Regions from separate parts of the Lysinibacillus sp. KU-BSD001 genome, predicted to be linked through region 2. Evidence: predicted binding sites of a transcription regulator. Region 2 holds the regulator's gene; each other region holds the start of a gene.
The links. Region 2 encodes CtsR, which represses protease genes until heat stress. Its sites were predicted from a motif close to ATGGTCAATAAAGGTCAAACA; they were not measured.
Positions count from the first base shown of each region.

Region 1: the regulator CtsR is predicted to act here: its motif matches at 5,936-5,956, upstream of clpP (ATP-dependent Clp endopeptidase proteolytic subunit ClpP).
Region 3: the regulator CtsR is predicted to act here: its motif matches at 2,072-2,092, upstream of AAGS61_RS18800 (ATP-dependent Clp protease ATP-binding subunit).

Region 1 is NZ_JBDQZI010000006.1:100,818-109,268, forward strand. Features, by position in the region: gene AAGS61_RS10865 (TPM domain-containing protein) at 1-690, opposite strand, end outside; gene AAGS61_RS10870 (LemA family protein) at 687-1,280, opposite strand; gene AAGS61_RS10875 (spore coat protein) at 1,391-2,002, shown strand; gene AAGS61_RS10880 (amino acid ABC transporter ATP-binding protein) at 2,204-2,929, opposite strand; gene AAGS61_RS10885 (amino acid ABC transporter permease) at 2,926-3,633, opposite strand; gene AAGS61_RS10890 (basic amino acid ABC transporter substrate-binding protein) at 3,656-4,435, opposite strand; tRNA gene AAGS61_RS10895 (tRNA-Arg) at 5,187-5,261, opposite strand; gene clpP (ATP-dependent Clp endopeptidase proteolytic subunit ClpP) at 6,046-6,627, shown strand; gene AAGS61_RS10905 (HPr family phosphocarrier protein) at 6,726-6,983, opposite strand; gene whiA (DNA-binding protein WhiA) at 7,382-8,329, opposite strand; gene AAGS61_RS10915 (gluconeogenesis factor YvcK family protein) at 8,396-8,451, opposite strand, start outside.
Region 2 is NZ_JBDQZI010000013.1:65,135-73,585, reverse strand. Features, by position in the region: gene AAGS61_RS16720 (globin-coupled sensor protein) at 1-756, opposite strand, end outside; gene AAGS61_RS16715 (acyltransferase) at 975-1,190, shown strand; gene AAGS61_RS16710 (DUF4870 domain-containing protein) at 1,304-1,609, shown strand; gene AAGS61_RS16705 (CtsR family transcriptional regulator) at 2,055-2,531, shown strand; gene AAGS61_RS16700 (UvrB/UvrC motif-containing protein) at 2,528-3,073, shown strand; gene AAGS61_RS16695 (protein arginine kinase) at 3,070-4,176, shown strand; gene AAGS61_RS16690 (ATP-dependent Clp protease ATP-binding subunit) at 4,166-6,610, shown strand; gene radA (DNA repair protein RadA) at 6,743-8,119, shown strand; partial or broken gene AAGS61_RS20920 (acetate uptake transporter) at 8,250-8,381, opposite strand.
Region 3 is NZ_JBDQZI010000018.1:10,878-19,328, forward strand. Features, by position in the region: gene AAGS61_RS18800 (ATP-dependent Clp protease ATP-binding subunit) at 1-2,054, opposite strand, end outside; gene AAGS61_RS18805 (Crp/Fnr family transcriptional regulator) at 2,256-2,960, shown strand; gene AAGS61_RS18810 (DapH/DapD/GlmU-related protein) at 3,634-4,269, opposite strand; gene AAGS61_RS18815 (metal-sulfur cluster assembly factor) at 4,790-5,098, opposite strand; gene AAGS61_RS18820 (alpha/beta fold hydrolase) at 5,161-5,907, opposite strand; gene AAGS61_RS18825 (Cof-type HAD-IIB family hydrolase) at 6,042-6,851, shown strand; gene AAGS61_RS18830 (oligopeptide ABC transporter substrate-binding protein) at 6,907-8,451, opposite strand, start outside.

The DNA of each region.
Region 1 (8,451 bases), on a different contig from region 2:
GCCTGTCAGCTTTTGATAAAACCAATAAAATGTCCCTTGTATTTTCCGGAACATCCATTTCATGATTCCCCACCCTATCCAACCTATCACGGATAAAATCGCTAAAAAGATACCACCGAAAAAAACAGCCCCAATTACTTCGTAAATCCAGTGAACTTCCTCCACAAATACGTCTGATTGTTGCCAAGTATGCTCGATATTTTCTTCTGCTCGAATGGCCTCTACCACTTGCGCAAACGCTTTTGTATAATCCCCTTCTTTTAATGCTGGCACCATATACGTATCCAGCATTTCACCTGTTTTACCGTCCGGATAATCCCCCTCTAGCCCGTAACCTGTCGCAATACGGACTTTATTATTGCCTTCGCCTTGAGAGGTTGTCACAAAAATCAGCATGCCATTATCTTTTGCCGCATCGCCAATTCCCCATTCACGGAATACTTCTACTCCATACTCATAAGCCTCTAAATCACCAATCGTCGGCACTGTTAAAATAAACAGTTCCATAATCCCTTGTGTTTGTAATTCTTTTGCAAAATCATTAATCTCTTTTTCAACTTCATCATCAATCACATTTTCATAATCAAATACAAACCCAGCTGTTGTTGGTCGAGGAGGAATTTCTGCCCATGTACTCAGCGGGAGAACAAAGATAAACAATGCAATAAGTAACAATACCCTCTGCTTCATTCATTCTCTCCCCCGAAATCAATGGTAGGTGTTTCTGTGACGCCTTCATTTACCTCAAAATAAGCTTTTTTCTCAAAGCCAAACATGCCTGCAATCATATTCCCAGGGAACGTGCGAACATGACTATTAAAATCTTGTACGGTTTCATTGTAATCTTTCCGCGCGACAGCCAACCGATTCTCCGTGCCAGCTAACTCATCCATTAATCGCGTAAACTGCGTATTTGCTTTTAAGTCCGGATACGCCTCTACAATGACCATTAACTTTTCTAACGCCGTCGTTAATTCATCATTTGCCGCGGCGGCTTCTTCTGTCGTGGAAGCAGTACCGTAGTTTGTACGCGCCTCTGCAATTTGCGTAAAAATAGCTTCCTCATGTGCTGCATAACCTTTTACTGTTTCTACCAAATTCGGAATTAAGTCAAATCTTCGTTGGAGTTGATTTTCAATTTGTGCCCAACCTGCATCAATTTGCTCCTCACCATTCACAAGACTATTATATTTCAATACAACAGTGAACAGAGCAATACCGATGATTACCATGATAACAATTACAGCAACTTTGGCGCTCCCTCTATTATCCTGTATCATCCAACAACCCCTTTTATTTGAATTTATTACTTATTATTAAGTATGCATAATAACATCAATAAAAGCCACAATATATTGCGTACCAACTAAAGAAATGGAGGACTTACTTTATGTTTACACAACCGTCTGAATCTCAAGGTAATCAACAGCCAATTTCGATGAACCATGGGGCGCATGAAGTAATGGATGTACATGAAGTGTTAAGTGCTGCTATTGGCGCATTAAACCAATGTGTACTCATGCGAGACCAAATTCAAGATCCAGAATTACTCGGCATTTTAGATCGCCAATATGCTTTCATGCTTGATGAATACAACATTACAGCAGAAGCGTATAAAACAGGACATGATCCAAAACACCCAACAAAAACGTACAACATGCAAATGGGTAACGATGTCAAATACGGATTAAGCGCTGGCGAACCGAAAAAACCAATTCAATCTCCTAATGAAATTGATGACGCCATTATCGCTGGGGCGCTCCTTTCTATGCATAAAACAGGCGCTGTTGGAAAAACACAAGCTGCGCTTGAATCAACAAACCCTGTTGTCCGTCGCGTATTGCAAGACTCGGTGCCAAACTGCGTAGAAATGGCCTATGAAGTTTCACTTTATTTAAATAAACGCGGTATGTATCAAGTGCCACAACTTGCACAACCAGATATGAATATTATGCTCAATGCATACGGTCAGGCTGGAAAAGCCAAAAATATGCCGAACTAAACTCCCTTTATTAACCCCCTCACCATAAATGGACACATCTTAACCCCTTAAGTTGATGTTCTTTATTATACGATGATCTATGTAAGCCTATACTGTACTCTCCGACAAAAAATCCATTCAAGTCGCCCGTCTTGAATGGATTTTCTTAGTTCATAAAAAAACATCAGCTTGCAATAAAATCTCGCAAGCTGATGTTTTTCATTATTTTAGCACTTTCCCTAAAAATGCTTTTGTACGCTCATGTTGTGGATTGCCAAATACATCGTCAGGATGCCCTTCTTCAATGATGTAACCACCGTCCATAAAGAGCACACGGTCACCCATTTCACGTGCGAAGCCCATTTCGTGCGTGACGACGACCATCGTCATGCCCTCTTTGGCTAAGTCTTTCATGACATCTAACACCTCATTTACCATTTCTGGGTCAAGTGCTGATGTCGGCTCATCAAACAAGATGACTTTCGGCTTCATCGCAAGTGCACGGGCGATGGCGACACGTTGCTGTTGTCCACCTGACAGTTGCTGTGGGAAATTATCTGCCTTTGCACGCAATCCTACTTTATCTAGCAATTCTAATGCTAGTTTTTCAGCCGCTGCTTTGCTCATTTTCCGAATTTGCATCGGGGCCATTGTGATATTATCTAATACCGTCATATGCGGGAATAAATTAAATTGCTGGAATACCATGCCTACTTCCGTACGAATATCATTAATATTCGTTTTTGGATCATTAATTTTTACGCCCTCAATATAAATGGCTCCGTCTGTTACTTCCTCTAATAAGTTTAAGCAACGAAGGAATGTACTTTTACCTGAACCAGATGGTCCGATTACACAAACAACTTCTTTTTCGTGTATTTCATAATCGATACCTTTTAACACTTCAAGCTTACCGAAATATTTGTGTAGGTTTTCTACTTTAATCATGTCTCGGCACGCCCTTTCTTTTTACGTGGCGTGTACTCAATACTCACACGCTTTTCTACAAATGCAATTAGTTTCGTTACCGCATATGTTAAGACAAGATATAGGAACGCTGCAAATAAATACGGCTCCCAGAAACGCTGATACGTTCCTGCTACGACTTTACTTACATATAAGATTTCTGCCCCTGCGATGACTGTCACAAGCGATGAATCTTTTAATAATGCAATAAACTCATTGCCAAGTGGCGGAATCATACGGCGGAATGCTTGCGGTAAAATTACCTTACGCATCGCTTGTGTATGCGTTAATCCAAGTGAACGGGCCGCTTCCATTTGTCCTTTATCGATCGATTGGATCCCTGCGCGGAAAATTTCTGCATTGTATGCTGCACTATTTAACACTAATCCTACAATACCCGATACCCACCAACTCATCGCATGACCGAAGATCGTTGGAATTACCGCTAAGTGAATTAATAATAATTGTACAAGCATCGGTGTGCCACGGAATATATCGACATAAATTTTACATGGCCAGTAAATCAGTTTATTTTTTGACATTTGTCCAAGTCCGAGGAATAGACCGAGGAATACCCCTCCGACATAACCACTTAATGTTAATAGAATTGTTGCCCAAATACCTTTAAGATATAGCTCACGGTAGTTCCAGATTATGTCCCAACGGAAAAAATCAAACAACTCCATCTGAAACACCTCCATTTATAGTTTACTCGATTTCAGTACCTGTAATTTCTGCTAATTTACCGTTATCTTTAATTTTTTGTAATCCTTCGTTTAATAAATCAAGTAATTCTTTGTTCCCTTTTTTCACCATGAAACCGAAGTAATCTACTTCAAATGAATCATCTTCGATTGCTTTTAATCCTGAATCTGGATTGTTTTTAATGTATTCTAAAATTACAGCATTATCCCCAATTGCTGCTTCTGAAGAACCGTTTAATACTTCCGTTAATGCTACTGAGAAGTTTTCATACGCTAAAATGTTAGAGCTTGCAACTCCTTGTAATTCTTGCGCTGCGATATGACCTGTTGTATTGATTTGTACAGATACTTTTTTGTCTTTTAAATCTTCAAATGACTCAATCTTCGAATCTTCTTTCGTCACGATTAATAAAGACGCTTCGTAATATGGCTCTGTAAAGTCATACGTTTCTAAACGTTCATCTGTAATCGTGATGGCAGCCGCTCCCATATCAATTTCTCCTGTTGTTACTTGGCTCATCATGGAGTCCCAACCAACATTTTTGATTTCTGTTTCAACGCCCATTTCTTCACCAATCGCCGCTAAAATTTGAGCGTCTAAGCCGACTACATTCCCTTTATCATCTAAATATTCAAATGGCGCATATGTTGCTTCTGTCCCTGCCACAATTTTTGTGATTTCTCCACCTTCAGAGTTTTTTGCCTCATCTCCAGAACAAGCAGCTAATAACATCGATGCCGCTGCCAATGGTGCTACGATTTTAAATAACGGTTTTTTAAACATATACAATTCCTCCCCATTCAATTGTCAGTTAATTGTTGTCTATTTTTGATATTACTCATTATAGTAAGTTCTGAATTTATATACAACAGGAAATTTTATAAAAAATGATTATTTTTTCACATCGATGAATTTTTATAACGAATTTACCGAGAAAAATTGATAAAATCAAATAATTATTCGTTAATCCATACAATTGGAAATCATTTACCTTTCATTTTTATGCAACAAAAAAGCCGCCACTTCTCGTGACGACTATTATGAAAACCCAATTTATTATTTCATCAAATCCAGCTTTGAATTATTTTGTTAGAAATAGTTTAAGAAGAATGAATTTAGGATAAAATGGAATCGGTACAGTGATCTTCATTTTATCCTACTCATTCCCCTGCACATTCATAGGCTGCTAAACTATGAATGTAGAATCAGGTGTTGCTATAACATATATATAATTGAAACAGTAAAATGGTGCCCGAATATGGGCATGATAGTATATGCGACTATAGCTACAATTCAACCTAGAAAAATTATGTCATATTTCATGAAAGCATGCTGAATTTACGTATCTACTCGCAATTAAGTACAACATTTAATAATTTACTAATAATCTTTTGATTTTTCAAGTAGTTAATGTAGAATAAAGTATTTCTTTATCGAATTTTGTCTTTTTTTTGAACAGTTGCTAAAGAGAAGGTATAAAAGAAGCAGACAAATAAAAAAACCTTGTATACAAAACAAGGTTGACATGTTATAGTGGCGCCCTCGGAGGGAATCGAACCCCCAGTTCAAGAACCGGAATCTTGCGTTTTATCCATTAAACCACGAGGGCAAAGTAGCTATGACTTATTCATTATACAAATGACAGGTGAACATTTCAACTATTAAACTTGGTAAATGAAGGTTAATACTCGCAATGAGCAAAAATACATCCTAAAAATATAAGTAGGGTAATTAAACTAAAGTGGTGTCGTAGCCTCCGCGCTTTGCCACAGCCTACACAGGAGCTAAAACAGGCGTGGCCTCTGTTTGGATCTCCTGCTCCTGACGCTACGCTTTCGTCGCAAAGAAAATCTTGGCTCCTGTGGCTATGGCGCGCTACGGCAAAAGGTGAATAATTCTCAATATGCTAAAAAGTATTCTCCATCTCTAAAAGAAATCATTTTCTTTCTAGTTGTACGTATAATCTACCTAGTCTTTTCTGTAATCAATGAGAATCTTTCATTATTTTCGAGCAACCGATTATTGTATTGAACGATAGTTGCTTGTAGCGGAGGCACGAGAGTGTAGCTGACGGCATGCGCCTTTCGCTACAGAGCAAAGCTTCCTACGGGAAAAGCGAGACAATCAAGACCCCGCAGGAGCGAAGGATGAGCGACGAGGAGGCTTGATCTCGCCCGTGGAAAGCGAGTGCCGCAGCGGAAAGCAACGGTTACCCAAATGTTAATATATGTTTAGGGATTTCCTCATTATGAGCTAAAAGTTATTAAAAGAAGTCAGAGTTTATATTTGACCTTCCTTGACTATTATGTGTATGATAATGGTACAGCTGATGGGTTCTTCCCTTATCAGCATTGAGCATTCGAATTTACCTTTTTAAAAGGAGGATATTTTGTATGAATTTAATCCCTACAGTTATTGAACAAACAAGTCGTGGAGAGCGTGCGTATGATATTTATTCACGCCTACTAAAAGACCGTATTATTTTATTAGGAAGCGCGATCGATGATAATGTGGCAAACTCAATCGTTGCACAATTATTATTCCTTGAAGCGGAAGACTCAGATAAAGATATTACGCTTTACATTAACTCACCAGGTGGCTCTATCACAGCTGGTATGGCGATTTACGATACGATGAACTACATTAAACCAAAAGTATCTACAATTTGTATCGGTATGGCAGCATCTATGGGTGCCTTCTTACTTGCAGCAGGTGAACCAGGTAAGCGTTTTGCATTACCGAACGCAGAAGTAATGATTCACCAGCCACTTGGCGGTGCACAAGGGCAAGCAACGGAAATCGAAATCGCTGCTAAACGTATTTTATTCTTACGCGAAAAATTAAATACAATCCTGTCTGAAAAAACAGGTCAATCGCTAGATATCATCGCTCGCGATACAGATCGTGATAACTTCATGACTGCAGAACGTGCTAAAGAATACGGCTTAATTGATCATATTATCGAACGTAAATAAAATTAGACCTACTAAACGCCTGGCTGTGCCAGGCGTTTTTATATTTTTTAACGTGTATAGAAAAAAAGCGCAGAAAGTAAAAACTTTCCGCCCCCTTTTTAATCTTCTTGTTGAATGAGTGCTGTCAGTGCCTGAATGGCCATCTCAGCATCATCGCCATCTGCCATCAATGTCACCATCGTACCTTTTGCGATCGCTAGGCTCATAATGCCCATAATAGACTTCGCATTTACTTTTTTCTCATCTTTTTGTAAATATACCTCAGACTTATAACGATTCGCTTCTTGCACGAAAAGTGCTGCTTGTCGTGCTTGTAAGCCTGATTTTAATTTTACTTGTACTTGGTTTTCAACCATTAGCAAAACTCCCTTTCACAACCGTGCATCCATTTATTTCTATCTTAGCGAAAACACTGAAAAAGAACAACGCTTCCTGATGAAATCGTTATCATTTTCTTTTAGAGCTATACATCTTGAACTAAAATTAAGTTGAGATGAAGTCCTAAATTTAATTAGGCTCTTTACCAAAATGTGTACTTGACCGCACATTCCGTTACGGACGGACGCTTTCCGCGGGCTTGGCTTCAGCCTCCTCGACTCGCAAATGCTCGTCTGCGGGGTCTTCAGCTCAAGCTATTCCCGCAGGAGTCGCCGCCCTTCACTGCATGTGCTTTTAGATCAATATCAAGAACAGATTCTAGTATTGAACCATTTAATTATTTATAAAAAACATCAGAGTGCCTATATGTAACTCTTTAATTTTCCACTTGTTCTCCTCGACGTAACGCAGCGGCAATTTCGTCAATTTTTCGCAGGCGATGATTCACGCCCGATTTGCTTACAACACCGGTAGACACCATTTCGCCTAGTTCCTTCAATGTGACGTCTTGGTATTCTACTCGAAGCCGCGCAATTTCACGCAATTTTTCTGGTAATTGGTCTAATCCAATTGTATTTTCGATAAAACGTATATTTTCTACTTGACGGAGTGCTGCACCAATCGTTTTGTTTAAATTAGCGGTTTCACAATTGACAATACGATTTACACTGTTACGCATATCACGTACAATACGCACATCTTCAAATTTTAACATCGCTTGATGGGCTCCCACTAAACTAAGAAAATCAGAAATTTTTTCTGCTTCTTTTAAATACGTGACAAAGCCTTTTTTACGTTCAATTGTTTTTGCATTCAAATGATATTCATTCATTAAGTCTGCTAGTGCCTCACCGTGCTCTTTGTACAGTGAGTAGACTTCTAAATGATAGGCAGATGTTTCTGGATTATTGACAGATCCACCTGCTAAAAAGGCCCCACGTAAGTAGGCACGCTTTTGATTATTTTTTGGAACAAGTTTCTTTTCAATCGTATGATGAAATTGAAAATCATCCGAAATGATGTATAAATCGGTTAGCAATTCTTTTGCCCCTTCACGAACACGGCAAATATATACATTATTTTTCTTCAGACGCATTTTTTTTCGTACTAGTAGCTCTACATTATACGTATACAATTTTTTAACAATCGTATATAATCGTCTCGCAATCGCTGCATTCTCCGTTTGCACATCTAAGCTAAGTTGACGATTCGCAAAGCTAAGCGAGCCATTCATTCGAATGAGGGCGGATAGTTCTGCCTTCAAGCTGAGATCATCTGCATCCACTTGTGTTAATTCTTTTTTTGTTTCTGAAGCAAATGACATGTGATTATCCCCCTTTCTTACACAATATGTATGCACTATCATACCATATGTTTGCGATAATCTTGCTTATTCTCGCTCCATTTGTTCTACATAATTACATAACCAGCTCGCAACATTTACTG
Region 2 (8,451 bases):
AAGATTTGATTTACTTTCGGTTTCTTCTACGAAATCTAAGCCTTGATGTGTAGCGGCAGCAATTTCATCTGTTTGCACTGCGATTGCTTCCAGAGAAGACGTTGTGTCAACACTAATCACATTTAATTCCTGTGCTGTACGTTGAATGGTATTAATTAAATGTAATTTTACTTCTTCTGCTTGTGTACGGATGCGTTCCTCTTCCTGTTCATAAGCTTCGATAACAAGTTGCTGTTCAAAGTTAATAATTTTTGAAAATGCATTAATAGCTAGGGCTGTTTCATGCGTAGATAAGTTTAATGTTTCGATAAACTCGATGAAAGTCGTCATCAGTGATTGAAATGATGCTAAGTACCATTTAGATTTTAGCCCAATACGAACATGGGCATGTGCAATCACTTTTCGTTCTTCAATGTATGCGCTATCAATTTTTCCATTAAAAATATCGGATAAATGTTTGTGAAGCGTTATTTTTAATTTGTCGATACGTGTTGACCGATTAATAATGGCCAGAAGTGCTTCGCTTTGGCTAATGGCATGATAAAACTGATTGACCATTAAAGGAATGAAATCTTGGGCATAAGGTTGTAGTTGCTTTAAAATCGCTAAGTCCTTTTTCGTTAAATTCAGTAATTGTAACTGTTTCATTAATTCTGGATAAGCAGAAAGACTTAATTCTACCTGTTGGGTATATTTCTCTACTTGGAAAAATGTTGCTTTTGCTTTTTCGCGTGACTTGTTAAAAAAGTTAATCATCGCCATTCCCCATTCTCTATATATTCATAAGATTATATCGTCACTCTTTATTATGTAATTTTACTATTAAATTGAACTTTTTGTCTGCATTATGTATAAAATTTCTATAGTTCTTCTGAAAATTTTGTTACAGATAATAGAAATAAGCAAGTGTTTGTACTTCAGAATTAAACAAGTTAAAATGATAGATAGTAAAAAAAATGTAAAGGAAGTTTACAATGAAATTTCATAAAAAGCGTTTAAAATTTGTTATACCGATAACAGTAATCGTCGCAGTTGCTTCTACATTTATGCTATTCAATCGTTATGAAGAGGTTGCATCGAAGGACAAGTTTTTAATATTGCTAAGCGCAACCATCTTTACAGCTATTATCTCATATTTGCTATTTCCGCAGGACGGAGATAACCCAGATGATGTCGGACCATATAAATAAATGTTTATAGCCATCTTAAAATAATAAGGTGGTTGTTTTATTTTTTGAAACTAATTTGCGCTTCATGCGTATATGTACTATAAGGAAATGTTCGACAAGGGAGGTTATATCGAATGGAAGAAAAGTGGTCGAAAGTATTGATTCATGCTAGTGCATTCTTTGCGCCGGTGCTTGTACCGATTCTATTCTTTTTAATTAGTTCAGACGATCAGATCAAGCGCTTATCTATTCAGGCGCTATTATTCCAAGGTGTGATGTGGGTATTAACAACGGTTTCAATTATCTTCTCTTTTATCTTAATTGGTCTTCCGTTTTTAATTGTTTTCGGGTTAATGTTACTCGTTGTTCCAATTATCGGTATTGTAAAAGCGTTAAACGATTCACATTGGGATTATCCAATTGTTGGTCGTTGGGTATAATTCATAGGCAAAACGGCAAAGTCTTTAATAACAAAGATTTTGCCGTTTTTTTATTTTCTCAAAAGGGTTCAATATCAAAATATGTTCTTGATTAAAAAATGTAGGATTCTAAAAGCACATGGAGTGAAGGGCGGCGAGTGTAGCTGACGGCATACGCCTTTCGCTACAGAGCAAAGCTTCCAGCGGGAAAAGCGAGATAGTCGAGACCCCGCAGGAAATTTATTTGCGACGAAAGCGTAGCGACAGGAGTAGCGAAGAATGAGCGACGAGGAGGCTTGACCTCGCCCGCGGAAAGCGCCCGCCGTAACGGAATGTGCAGTCAAGTACACGTTTTGGTGAAGAGCCTTCAAAAGGGTAGACTTTTTATTTGCAAAACAATTTTGTGATTTTTATAATAAAGTCAAAGATAGTCAAAGTCAGTAAATGAACTGGGGTGAGCATAAACATGAGGAATATCTCAGACATTATTGAAGGTTATTTAAAGCAAATTATCGAATTAGAAGGACAGGGACATATTGAAGTAAAACGTAGTGAGTTGGCAGATAAGTTTCAATGTGTGCCGTCGCAAATAAATTACGTTATTAATACAAGATTTACAGCAGAGCGCGGTTATTTGGTCGAGAGTAAGCGCGGTGGTGGCGGATATATTCGTATTTTACGTGTTGAATCGCATTCAAAGCAGGCATTATTTGATGAGATGCTAAGACAAATTGATGCGAATGCACCCCAAGTGGCAGCAGAGCATATCGTGTATCGTTTAATTGATGAAGAGATACTATCCAAAAGAGAGGCAAAGCTAATGCTTGCAGCGATGGATCGTAACACTTTACAAATGCCGTTACCGATGCGAGATGAGATTCGCGCACGTATTTTAAAGGCAATGTTAATAACGTTGAAATTTGAAAGGGGTGACAGAACATGATTTGTGAGCATTGTAAGCAGCGACATGCTACTGTGACCATAACACAAATAAAAAATGGTACTAAATTGGAGCGCCATTATTGTGAAATATGTGCAGGGAAATTTCATCCGTTTCAAGTTGAAATACAAGAGGAGCCTGTATCGATTCATCAGCTCATGTCAGATTGGTTTAGCTTACCGAAATGGAAAAGCAAAGTGCAGGAAGAAACGCAACCAAAGAAGCAACAAGGTACTTGCCCATCCTGTGGCTTTACGTACAGGCAATTCTTGAAAGTCGGTAAATTTGGCTGTGCACAGTGTTACCACACATTTCGTGATCAATTACCACAAGTTCTCAAACGTTTGCAAGCGGATGTAAAGCATATCGGTAAAAAGCAAACGGAAGAATATCAATTTATCAACTATCAAAAACAAATTGAACTCATTCGCCAACAAATGCAACAAGCGATTGCAGAGGAGCGCTTTGAAGATGCAGCTAGGCTGCGTGATGAGGTGCGTGCAATCGAACAGAAGCTACATGTTGGAGGTGGGGAGACATCATGAATATAGAGCATTTTTTAAAACGTACGTTACCACCTTGGATTGAAGCAACGGATGAACATGCAGATATTGTGATTAGTACGAGAATACGCCTTGCTCGAAATTTAAGGGATACCCGTTTTCCTGCTAGTTTTTCAGAAGAGGATGCAAAACAAATAGACGACACCGTGTTACAAGCCCTTCTGTCTATTCGCAATGAGGGGAGAAGGTTTTCATATTTTCCGATGAAAGAAATGCCAACCTTACAACGACAAGTGCTTGTTGAGAAGCATTTAATTAGTCCGTACCTAGCTAATTGTGAAAAAACAGCGTCCGTTTTTTTAACAGAAGATGAATCAATGAGTGTTATGGTGAATGAAGAGGACCATATTCGTATACAATGCTTAGCAGCGGGGTTGCAACTACATGAAACATATACCCAGGCAAATGAGCTCGATCAATACTTAGAAGGGCAGCTCATGTATGCATACGATGGGCAACTAGGTTTTCTCACAAGCTGTCCAACAAACGTTGGTACGGGTCTACGTGCCTCTGTGATGATGCATTTACCAGCATTAACGATGACAAAACGTATGAATGTGTTAATTCAAACAATGGCAAGGTTAGGAATGGTCGTACGGGGGATATATGGCGAAGGTAGTGAAAATCTAGGTAACATTTATCAGATTTCTAATCAAATTACACTTGGAAAATCAGAGCGTGATATTTTAGATGATTTACAAAATGTAGTGGAACAAATTATTCAAAAAGAACATGAGGCAAGAAAACAACTATTTGCTCGCGCGCCTATTGCATTGGAGGATCGACTGTATCGTTCGCTCGGTACATTAATGTATGCGCGTATATTATCGAGTGAGGAAGCGGCATCTTGTTTATCCAATGTCCGCTTAGCAGTCGGCTTACAACTAATTTCAGATATTTCACTTAATCAATTGAATGAATGCATGTTACTCATTCAACCTGGTTTTATACAGCAATATGCTGGTACAACATTGCAAACGACCGAGCGTGATATTTTCCGCTCGAAATTACTGCAAGAAAAATTAGCAACACATCGTCGAAATGAGCCTACAAATGGAAAGGGAGAGGATTTGTATGATGTTTAATCGTTTTACGCAGCGTGCACAAAAAGTTTTACAATTAGCGCAGGAAGAAGCGATTCGTTGGAAACACGAGTCGATTGGAACAGAGCATATTTTACTTGGTCTTATCCGTGAAGGTGGTGGCATTGCGGCCAAAGCATTAGAAGCGATTGATATTAGCCCTCAAATGATTGAATCAGGTATTGAGGAACTCGTTGGGAAAGGGAAAGAAAATGTCGGTCCGATTGTGCATTACACACCACGTGCGAAAAAAGTCATTGAACTTTCAGTCGATGAATCACGTAAATTAGGCCACTCTTATATCGGAACAGAACATATTTTATTAGCCTTAATTCGTGAAGGAGAAGGGGTAGCGGCACGCGTATTAGCGAATACAGGCGTTAGTTTAAACAAAGCGCGCCAACAAGTATTATTATTACTTGGCAATAACGATACAAATGCCTCAGGTAATCAAGCGCAAAGCCAAGCAGCTAATACACCAACGCTGGACGGTCTAGCGCGCGATTTAACAGCGATTGCGCGTGAAGGGGCACTGGATCCAGTAATTGGTCGTTCAAAAGAAATTACACGTGTCGTAGAAGTATTATCTCGTCGTACGAAGAACAACCCGGTGTTAATCGGGGAGCCGGGTGTGGGTAAAACAGCGATTGCAGAAGGCTTAGCACAACAAATCGTGAACAATGAAGTGCCCGAAACATTACGTGATAAGCGTGTTATGACACTCGATATGGGAACGGTTGTCGCGGGTACAAAATACCGTGGTGAGTTTGAGGACCGTTTGAAAAAGGTCATGGATGAAATTCGTCAAGCAGGGAATATCATTCTATTTATCGATGAGCTACACACATTAATTGGTGCAGGTGGAGCGGAAGGTGCGATTGACGCATCGAACATTTTAAAACCATCGCTTGCACGTGGGGAATTACAATGTATTGGTGCAACGACACTGGATGAGTACCGTAAATATATCGAAAAGGATGCCGCTTTAGAACGTCGCTTCCAACCGATTCAAGTAGATGAGCCAACAATTGATGAAACGATTCAAATTATGAAAGGGTTACGTGATCGCTACGAAGCACATCATCGTGTCAAAATTACAGATGAAGCATTAGAGGCTGCCGCTAAACTATCAGACCGCTACATTTCAGATCGCTTCTTGCCAGATAAGGCGATTGATTTAATGGATGAAGCCGGTTCGAAAGTGCGCTTACGTTCATTCACAGTGCCACCAAATTTAAAAGAGCTTGAAAATAAACTGGAAAATGTACGCTCTGAGAAAAATGCCGCGGTACAAAGCCAAGAGTTTGAAAAAGCTGCCGCATTACGTGATACAGAGCAAAAGATAAAAGAAGAGCTTGAACAAACGAAAAAAGCGTGGAAAGAGAAGCAAGGAAAAGAAGAATCAGAAGTCACAGTAGATGATATTGCCATGGTAGTGGCGATGTGGACTGGAATTCCAGTATCCAAGATTGCACAAGAAGAGTCTGCGAAGCTTTTAAACCTTGAGGAAGAATTGCATAAGCGTGTTGTTGGTCAAGGAGAGGCAGTTGAAGCGATTTCACGTGCCATTCGTCGTGCCCGTGCTGGACTAAAAGATCCGAAGCGTCCAATCGGTTCATTCATCTTCTTAGGGCCAACGGGTGTAGGGAAAACAGAACTTGCCCGTGCGCTTGCTGAAGTCATGTTTGGGGATGAAGATGCGATGATTCGCATTGATATGTCCGAGTACATGGAGAAGCATTCGACATCTCGATTAGTTGGTGCCCCTCCAGGTTATGTAGGATTCGATGAAGGCGGACAATTAACAGAAAAAGTACGTCGCAAACCGTACTCCGTTGTCTTACTAGATGAGATTGAAAAAGCACATCCGGACGTATTCAACATCCTGCTACAAGTATTAGATGATGGTCGCTTAACAGACTCTAAAGGACGTGTAGTCGATTTCCGTAATACAGTCGTGATTATGACATCGAACGTCGGCGCAGATGCCCTAAAATACCAAAAAAACCTAGGCTTCAGCGTGGGCGATACAGACTCAAAATATAAAGATATGAAAGCGACAATGCTGGAAGAATTGAAAAAGGCCTTCCGCCCAGAATTCTTAAACCGTATTGATGAAATGATTGTGTTCCATTCATTAGAGAAGGATCACTTAAAAGAAATTGTGTCCTTCATGGCAAATGCATTAACAAAACGTCTAAAAGAGCAACATATTGAACTGGAGCTAACAGATGCGGCACTTAAGAAAATTGCCGAAGAAGGATACGATCCACAATACGGTGCCCGCCCAATTCGTCGTGCATTACAAAAACATGTAGAAGACCGCTTATCAGAGGAACTATTAAAAGGGAACGTACTTACAGGTCAAGTTGTTGTATTTGACTACGTAGAAGGTGACTTTAAAGTTCGAGGAAAAGAAAAGGCTGTAGAGGCTTAATACCTTAAAATGCCCAGCACTCGCTCTAGCAAGCGAGTGCTTTTTTAGCATAAATCTAATTAGTACTCAGAATAGAACATCCCTCCTCTTTTTTGTACAATAGATATAAGAACAAATACTTGGGAGAATGATATGGCAAAAAAGAAAACGAAATTTATGTGTAACGATTGCGGCTATGAGTCGGCGAAGTGGATGGGGCGTTGTCCAGGTTGTGGCAACTGGAATACGATGGTGGAGGAAGTGGAAATCGTATCAAAAGGTCCGCGCGGTGCATTCCAGCATTCGGTTTCGACGACCCAAAAGGCAACCCCTCTTATTAACGTAGAAACAATGGAAGAAACGCGAATTGTCACCGAGATGGGGGAGTTAAACCGCGTGCTTGGTGGGGGGATTGTGGCAGGCTCCCTCGTATTAATCGGCGGAGATCCAGGTATCGGAAAGTCAACGCTATTGCTACAAGTGTCTGCGTTATTATCGAATCGGGGGCACCGTGTGTTATATATTTCCGGTGAGGAATCCGTTCGCCAAACGAAATTACGGGCAGAGCGATTAGGAGTTAAATCACCGGAGCTGTATATTTACTCTGAAACGAATATGGAATTTCTTCATCAAACAATTGAAGAGGTGCAGCCGAAGTTTGTCATCGTCGATTCTATCCAAACGGTGCATCATCCGGAAGTAACGAGTGCACCAGGAAGCGTTTCGCAAGTACGTGAATGTACAGCAGAGCTTATGCGCATCGCCAAGACAAAAAATATTGCGATTTTCCTTGTCGGACACGTGACGAAGGAAGGTCAAATTGCAGGGCCGCGTATTTTGGAGCATATGGTCGATACCGTGCTCTATTTTGAAGGGGAACGTCATCATAACCATCGTATTTTACGTAGCCAAAAAAACCGTTTTGGTTCAACGAATGAAATTGCGATTTTTGAGATGTTACATGGCGGTTTAAAGGAAGTATTAAATCCGTCTGAGATGTTTTTACAGGAGCGTTCGCAAGGGGCACCAGGTTCAACGATTGTGGCATCTATGGAAGGAACACGCCCGATTTTAGTAGAAGTGCAGTCACTTGTCACACCGACAAGTTTTAATTATCCAAAGCGTATGGCCACAGGGGTTGACCAAAATCGTGTGCAACTATTGATGGCTGTGTTAGAAAAGCGAATGGGGATGCTACTGCAAGCACAGGATGCTTATATTAAAGTGGCAGGTGGTGTCAAGCTAGATGAGCCAGCCATTGATCTAGCCGTCCTGACATCGATCGTGTCTAGCTTTAAAGACCAAGCCGTTCGTGCAACAGATTGTTTTATCGGCGAAGTGGGTTTGACGGGTGAGGTGCGTCGTGTGAGTCGCATTGAGCAACGTGTGCAAGAGGCAGCCAAGCTCGGATTTAAACGTGCCTTTATTCCGACTTCTAACTTAGGCGGTTGGGATTTCCCAGAAGGCATTCAAGTTATCGGCGTCGAGACGATTGCTGATAGCTTACGTGCCTGTTTTAATGATTTATAAAAATGAAAATGCTCGCCTCATAAAAAGGGGAGCATTTTAACTTTATATGTATGGATTAGCTTGTACGCAATACAGCTTGTTTTTTGCTTTGGGCTTTTTAATAAGGCCAAATGAGTGGAATAAAAGGCCTGATAAATAAGCAATCACTAAATACGAACATAAAGAATAATACTTTATTTGTTTCAAGGGTTCCGATTGTCATAAATAATGTGAAGATGAGATATCCTAAATACACGACACTTAATTGATGTGTATCAATTGCTAAACGAAAAAGTCCAACTGTAGAAAGATCAGCTGTTAGCACCTTGATTTCGTTTGTCTTTTCCAATATA
Region 3 (8,451 bases), on a different contig from region 2:
CGCAATAACTCTTTGGCGACCGCTGTTTCTAAATGACGTTGCACAAAACGTTTTAATGGACGTGCACCAAACTGCGGGTCGGCACCATGCGCTACTACAAACGCAATAACTGCCTCCTCGACGACAAGCTTAATCTCTTGCTCAGCTACACGTTTCTCTAGCTGTGATACATACTTACGAACAATCGCACCAAAATGCTCATTTGACAGTGCATGGAATGTAATAATATCATCGACTCGGTTTAAAAGTTCCGGCTTAAAATGCTGGCGAAGCGCCATCATAATTAAATCTTCCGCACCTTCTTCCGTTGCATTTAACAAATGCTGTGACCCAATATTTGATGTCATAATGACCACCGTATTAGAGAAATTCACATTGCAACCTTGCGAATCTGTAATGCGGCCATCATCTAAAATTTGCAGTAAAATATTCGCTACATCAGGATGCGCTTTTTCAATTTCATCCAGTAGCACAACCGAATACGGATTACGTCGAACGGCCTCCGTTAATTGCCCACCTTCTTCATAGCCAATATAACCAGGAGGTGCCCCAACAAGACGCGATACACTATGCTTCTCCATATACTCACTCATATCAATACGGATGAAATGATCCTCTGAGTCAAATAGTTGGGCAGCAAGCGCTTTTGCTAATTCTGTTTTCCCGACACCTGTTGGTCCTAAAAATAAGAAGGAGCCAATCGGTTTTGTAGGGTCTTTAATGCCTGAACGTGCACGCCATACTGCTTCAGTTACTAATGTCACGGCATTATCTTGACCGACAACTCGCTCATGTAACGTTTCTTTTAAGCGAAGTAGCTTCTCACGCTCTCCCTCTACTAGTTTTGTGACCGGAATTCCTGTCCAACGTGAAACAATGGATGCGATTTCTTCGGCTGTTACTTCTTCGCGTAAAATCCGTTTATCGGCTGTTGTCACAAGCTCTGTCTCAAGCGTGGCAATTTCCTTTTCTAGTGAAGGAATTTTGCTGTATTGTAATTCTGCTGCTTTATTATAATCACCGCGTGTTTGGGCATCTTCCGAATCACGGCGATATTTATCGAGTTGCTCACGCTTTTTCTGAATCGTTTGCAGACCGTTTTTCTCAAGCTCCCACTGCTGACGCATATGTTCAGTAGAAGTACGCAATTTCACAATTTCCTCTTGCAAAGTGGCTAAGCGCTTTTTACTCGCTTCATCCTTTTCTTTGCGAAGGGCTTGCTCTTCAATTTCTAACTGCATTAAGCGGCGTGTCACCATGTCTAACTCTTGCGGCATAGAATCAATTTCTGTCCGAATCATCGCACAAGCCTCATCGATTAAGTCAATCGCTTTATCTGGTAAGAAACGTTCTGTAATATAACGATTAGATAGTTCAGCTGCTGCAATAATCGCACGGTCATGAATGCGGACGCCATGGTGCAGCTCAAAACGCTCTTTTAGCCCACGTAAAATCGACACCGTATCTTCTATAGAAGGCTCTCGCACCATCACTTGTTGGAATCGACGCTCAAGCGCTGGATCTTTCTCAATATACATACGATACTCATCCAGTGTTGTTGCACCGATACAGTGTAATTCACCACGTGCAAGCATCGGCTTTAACATATTCCCCGCATCCATTGCACCGTCTGTTTTCCCTGCGCCTACAATCGTGTGAATTTCATCGATAAATAAAATAATACGCCCTTCCGATTCTTTTACTTGCTTCAGCACACCTTTTAAACGTTCCTCAAACTGACCTCGGTAACTGGCACCAGCAATTAAAGCGCTCATATCCAGCTCATATAATAAGCAATCTTTTAATCCTTCTGGTACATCTTTTCTCACGATACGTTGCGCTAACCCTTCTACAATGGCTGTTTTCCCAACACCTGGTTCACCGATTAACACAGGGTTATTTTTCGTTTTCCGTGTCAAAATACGAATAACATTGCGGATTTCTTCATCACGACCAATCACAGGATCCATCTTCCCGTTCTTTACTTCCTCAATTAAATTACGTCCAAACTGCTCTAGCGGTGGACGATTATCTTGTGTTTGTGTAAATTGCATGTTCATCCCTCCAAAAAAGTTTGACCATTTTTGACTAATTTGATTATAAAACGATTTTCTATAAAAAGCAAAATAATCCTTCACAAAAAATTTACTCTTATTCCCAATTAACATATGTTATCATTTTATATATAGTGAAATCTAAGTGAAATTTGGTTGAACTATTGGTGAAATCTTAAGTTGTTATCTTAAGAAAAGGATGTGATTGTTATCGTTGCTCTAAACAGTATGCCGATGAAAATCTATGATTTATTTGAAATGCACGGTTTGGCTATTAAAGTGGATAAAGGAAATTATATTTTCCGTGAAGATGAACGGGCTGAAAATATCTTTTTCGTGCGCAGTGGCGCAATCCAAATCAGTAAAGAAACCGAAAGCGGCAAGGAACTGACCATTCGCATTTGTGGGACAGATGCTATCATCGGTGAAAATTCGATATTTTGCAAAACACGTTATCACGCAACAACTGCAAAAGCACTTGAAACAACGCATTTACTTGCACTTCACACAGATACTTTTGAATTTTTACTATCTGAAAACCCACCTCTATTGATGGAGTATTTAAAATGGCTACAAGTTGAAAATTTAAAACATCAAAGTCGTCTACGTGATTTAATGCTAAACGGAAAAAAAGGCGCACTGTTCTCAACACTCATCAGACTCGCCAATACGTACGGTGAATTCCGTTCGAACAACGACGTATTGATTAACTTCCCGTTAACCAATACAGAAATTGCGAACCTTTGTGCAACAAGCCGCGAAATGATTAACCGTATGCTCAATGATTTAAAAAACCAGAACATCATCACGTTGAATAAAAGCTATATTACGATACATGATTTACAGTTTTTAAAAGATAGCATCGCGTGTGAAAACTGTCCGTTAAACATTTGTCGTATTGACTAACAGGACTTTCAGAGTGTCGACAAATCAATTTTATTAAACATTATACACTGAGATTAAACTATGTTTACTAACACTGAGTGATAAACTCGTAATGAGCAAAAATACATTCTAAAAATACCATTAGGGTAATAAAAGATATTAAGCTAAAGTGGTATCGTAGCCTCCGCGCTTTGCCACAGCCTACACAGGAGCTAAAACAGGCGGGGCCTGTTTGGATCTCCTGTGTAGGCTCCTGTGGCTATGGCGCGCTACGGCAAAAAGTGAATACTTCTCGATATACTAGAAAAACAGTTCTCTTCTCTAAAAGAAATCAATTTCTTTGTATGTGCAAGTATAATTGCACAGTCTCTACTGTAATGAATGTGAATCTTTCATTATTTTTAAGCAACCGATTTTTTATGAAACACTAGTTGCTTGTAGCGGAGGCACGAGACTCCTACGGGAAAAGCGAGACAATCAAGACCCCGCAGGAGCGAAGGTTGAGCGACGAGGAGGCTTGATCTCGCCCGTGGAAAGCGAGTGCCGGAGCGGAAAGCAACGGTTACTCAAATGAGAATATATGTTTAGGTATTTACTCATTATGATTTATAAAGTAACAATAAAAAACAATAGACAAAGTCGAAAAAATTGACTTTGTCTATTGCAAGTTTATATCAAAAATGAGTACTGATAATTATTGAGCGTATGTCTCTAAAAATCGGTGTAAGTTATTCAATTCCTCAAAGCGTTCTTCTAACTGTTCTCTTGACCAATCCCACCAGGCAATTTGCTGAAGTTTCTCAGCAATCTCTTTTGGAAAACGATCTTTAATCTTTTTAGCTGGAACACCACCTACAATGGTATACGGTTCAACGTCTTTTGTTACAACCGCACCTGAAGCAATCACTGCTCCATCTCCGATTGTGACATCTTTCATAATAATAGCACCATGGCCAATCCAAACATCATGACCAATTTTCACTCGATGAGAACGGCGCCATTGGAAAACTTCTTGATCATCCGTTTTGGCAAAATCATACGACACGCGTCGATATGTCATATGATGTTGTGTGACTCGATCCATTGGATGATTTACAGGATTGATACAAACATGTGATGCAATGGAACAAAATTTACCGATTTCTGTATAATTAATCGTGACATTTTCCATCGTATATGTATAATCCCCAATATACGACTCCACGATTTCATTGAATGCGCCAACCGACGTATATACACCTGCCGTACTATTGGCTACTTGAGCTGTTTCATGTACGGATGGCTCATCTGAAAGCATTATTTCACTTTTGACTTGGTGTAATTTCTTCACTTTTTCATGCCTCTTTCTTTGCTAATTTAATTTTGACCGAATGCAGCGATGTTTTGCTCGGATATCATAGCTTTTTGACCGCGGGCTTTTGCTCGGATACGGTAACGTAATGTATCCGCGACAAGTCCATCTAAAATAGAAATTTCTATACTCAGAGTGATGATAATTTTTTTACAACTCCTCTTGCATTGTTTCATCCAAGGTTTGCAATAGAAAGCATGTTCACCGCTGCTTTTAAAACTCGATTGATTACTTCTGTACTTTCACCTATCGCTATGTACCACTATCATTTCTAGCTTAACTTGGTGCCAAGTGTACATGGTAAATATCATATAAAAAACTTGTAAATCATTTGTAAATTTGACTAACAAGATAACCAAACCTTCTAATCATGGGGCGGAATCCGACAATACAACCCTTTTTGTCTCCTTCTCTAAAACGAAAATAAAAAACAATAGACAAAGTCGAAAAAATCGACTTTGTCTATTGTCTGAATTCCACCATAGTGGATTTTTGAGTTTTAACGAACGCCTAAAGCCATCTTCGCGTAACGCGACATCATATCTTTAGACCAGGCTGGTTGCCATACGATATTTACTTCTGTTTCTTTTACTTCTGGTAACTCACTTAAAGCCGTTTTTACTTGGTCAACAATAACTGGACCTAATGGACAGCCCATTGATGTCAGTGTCATCGTTACAATAGCTACGCCTTCTTCACTTAAATCTACATCATATACTAAACCTAAGTTGACAATATCAATTCCTAACTCAGGGTCGATTACATTTTCTAAAGCACCTAACATGCTATCTTTCATATCTTGATCGATTGCCATTGCTTGTATCTTCCTTTCACATTAGAGTGTATTGTAATCATATCAAAAGTTGCGATTTATGCCAAATGTTGTGCTAGCCATTCTGTTACAGCTAATACACCTGCTCGAGATACAGCATGCCCTGCTTTTTCGTCTACTATGTACCGAACCTTTTGTGCTCTTCCTTGCTCCACAAGTGTCTCATAAAATGGATACGTCATTTGAAACGGGACAACCGAATCCTTTTGACCGTGCCAAAAAACAACCGGAATACGCTCAAAAATAGCACGATTCGTTGTCACATTATACTCCTGTAACGCTTCTAACATAGCCTGTTGTTGCGCTGCCGTCATTGGCACATCTATTCCTTGCTCCTCTAGTTGTTTTATTTGGAACTGCGCCATTTCGGTATAACTAACAGCCCCCATCAACACACCTGCTGCATCAATCCAGTCATATTTTTTTAAGCAGCCTGTTGTCGTAATGCCGCCCATTGATGTACCGATCACACCGATTTTGCCATTAAAACCATACGCTTGTAGCGCCTCGTAAATTTCTTGTACTTCCTTCACATAGTTTAGAACAATTCGCCAAAAAGCAGCATTCATTTGTACTTCAGATACATTTTCAGCGCGCTCTCCGTGCAAAGGTGCATCGGGCAATATGACGCGAATACCTTTCTCTACTAAATGATATGCATAATGCAGATTATGCTCTTTCGCACTCATAAAACCATGCAAAAAAAGTATAACAGGCGCATCCTGTTTTATTTCTTCATTATATACATGTAATAGCGGGATATTGTTCCACACTTCTCTTTGCACAAACAATAAATTCACTCCTCAACGAACTTTATATGACAAGGGTATCAAAATTGTAGTCAAAATGGGTACAATATTTTGACGAGGGAAAAGAAAAGACGATAAAATTGAACGAACGTAGAAAGGAGTTTTCCTACATGAAACAACATTTAATTGTATTAGATTTAGACGGGACATTGTTAACGGATACCCAAACCATTTCACCATATACAAAACAAATACTGGCAAAGGCAAGAGAAGCCGGACATCAAGTGATGATTGCGACAGGTCGTCCATTCCGTGCAAGCCAGCTCTATTATAGTGAGTTAAATTTAACAACACCAATCGTCAACTTTAACGGTGCTTTTACACATCATCCACTCAATAGGTCATGGGGCGAGATGCACTCCCCTATCGCCATGAGCGTTGTACATGATGTAGTAGATTCCGTGCATAAATTTCATTATCAAAATTTAATTGCCGAAGTCATCGACGATGTCTACTTGCATAATGAAAATGATACGCTATTAAATATTTTTAATACGGGGAATCCACGCGTCACAACGGGCAACTTAAAGTTTAACTTAACAGAAGATCCAACAAGCTTATTAATCCAAGCAGATGAACATAATGTCCCGCTTATTCGCAAGCACCTGCAAGATGTGCATGCAGAGCTAATCGAGCATCGCAAATGGGGGGCACCATTCCCAATTATTGAAATCGTTCGTAAAGGATTAAATAAAGCAGTCGGTATCTCAAAAGTAGCACACGATTTAGAAATTCCTCGTGACCGTATTATCGCATTTGGTGATGAAGATAATGATTTAGAAATGATTGATTATGCAGGAATTGGTGTTGCTATGAGCAATGGCATTGATGAACTCAAATCCATTGCAAATGAAATTACACTGAGCAATAACGAAGATGGCATTGGTAAATTCCTTGCCGACCGTTTACATTTAACATAAAGTAATCCCTTCCTCGCCTAAAGCAAGGAAGGGATTGTTCGTTTACTGATGCTTATTATTTAATTGGCTTGTCAGCCGTTAACTCAACATCTTGTAAGTTTGTAATCGTTGCGTCCGCAAAGTCAACGTTCCAGTTTTTTACACGTTTATTCACTGGCGTAAGCTCTAAACGATACATCATTGGTATTATAGGAGCATCTTCGAAAATAATTTCTTCGAATTTCGCAAATTGCTCTGCACGGTAGTCTGCATCAAATGATTTCGCTGAGTCAATGTTATCTAAAGTTGTTTGTAATTCTTCAGTCGTGTAACGAGAGAAGTTATATTGTGCTACATCCCCATATACACCTGATGGAGATGGGTTTGAAGCTACCCCCCATGCCCCCATGAAGATGTCGATTTCTGGATCGTCTGCTTGTACTTTTTCATAGAATGAGTTGAACTCGATTGTACGACCAGTTGTGTATACTACCTTTAACCCAACCTCTTCCCAGTTTTGTAACCAGTATGCAGAAATTTGTTCTGCCACATCGTCACCAGACATTGTCGCCAATTTGATTTCAAATGGTTGACCGTTTTTATCTTCACGGATTCCATCCCCATCAACGTCTTTGTAACCAGCTTCATCTAATAATGCTTGTGCTTTTTCAGGATCGTAGTTGTATCCCTCTAAATCACTTGGGTGGAATGAAGAGAATACAGGTGGCACGATGGCGTTCGCGCGGCTACGTAATCCTTCATAGAATGCTTCCGTTACTTCTTCTATGTTTAGTGCATATGCCATCGCTTTACGTAAGTTTACATCACCCATTTTCGAACCTTCAAGATCTGTAATAACTTTGCTGTTTTCATAATCGTATTTACCAAGTTTGAACCCTAAGTAAGAATAGTAAAGCTCAGGACGTGCTAACATATCAATATTTGTTAACCCTTCTACCTCAGGGTATTTAGAAGAGCCAAATGCTAAAGCTACATCATATTCCCCCGCCTCTAATGCTTTCGCGATAGAAGTAGATGGTACTACTTTTACAATAACGCCATCTAATTTGGGCTTACCTTTCCAGTAGTGTTCATTTGCTTTATATTGGACAGATTCACCCGCAACTACTTTGTCCACTACAAATGCACCAAGCGTTACAGGATTTTTACGAATAGCATCGTTTCCAATTAAATTAGCTACCGGAACATCACCTAAAATATGGCTAGGCTCTGCATAGTATAAAAGACCGTCACCAACTGATGCTAAACCAGGTGTAATATCTTTTAAGTGTAATTCTAATGTTGTTTCATCTACTTTTACTACACCTGAAATGGTTTCAGCTTTACCAGCGTGGTAGTCTTCAGCACCCACGATATTTTGGAAATCCCCATTATAACGTACGCCCGTGTAATCTTTATGACCGATAATATAGTAAGGTAAAATTAAGTCTTCGATTTTAAGCGGTTCACCGTCAGACCACTTTATGCCTTCACGAATTTTGATTGTTACGACATTATTCCCTTCTTCTTGAGAAGTGATTTTATAGCTTGCAATCCCTTTGTCAGTGATTAAAAAGTCATCATCAGTTTCGAAAATTTTGTTCGAAGCAAAATACATTAA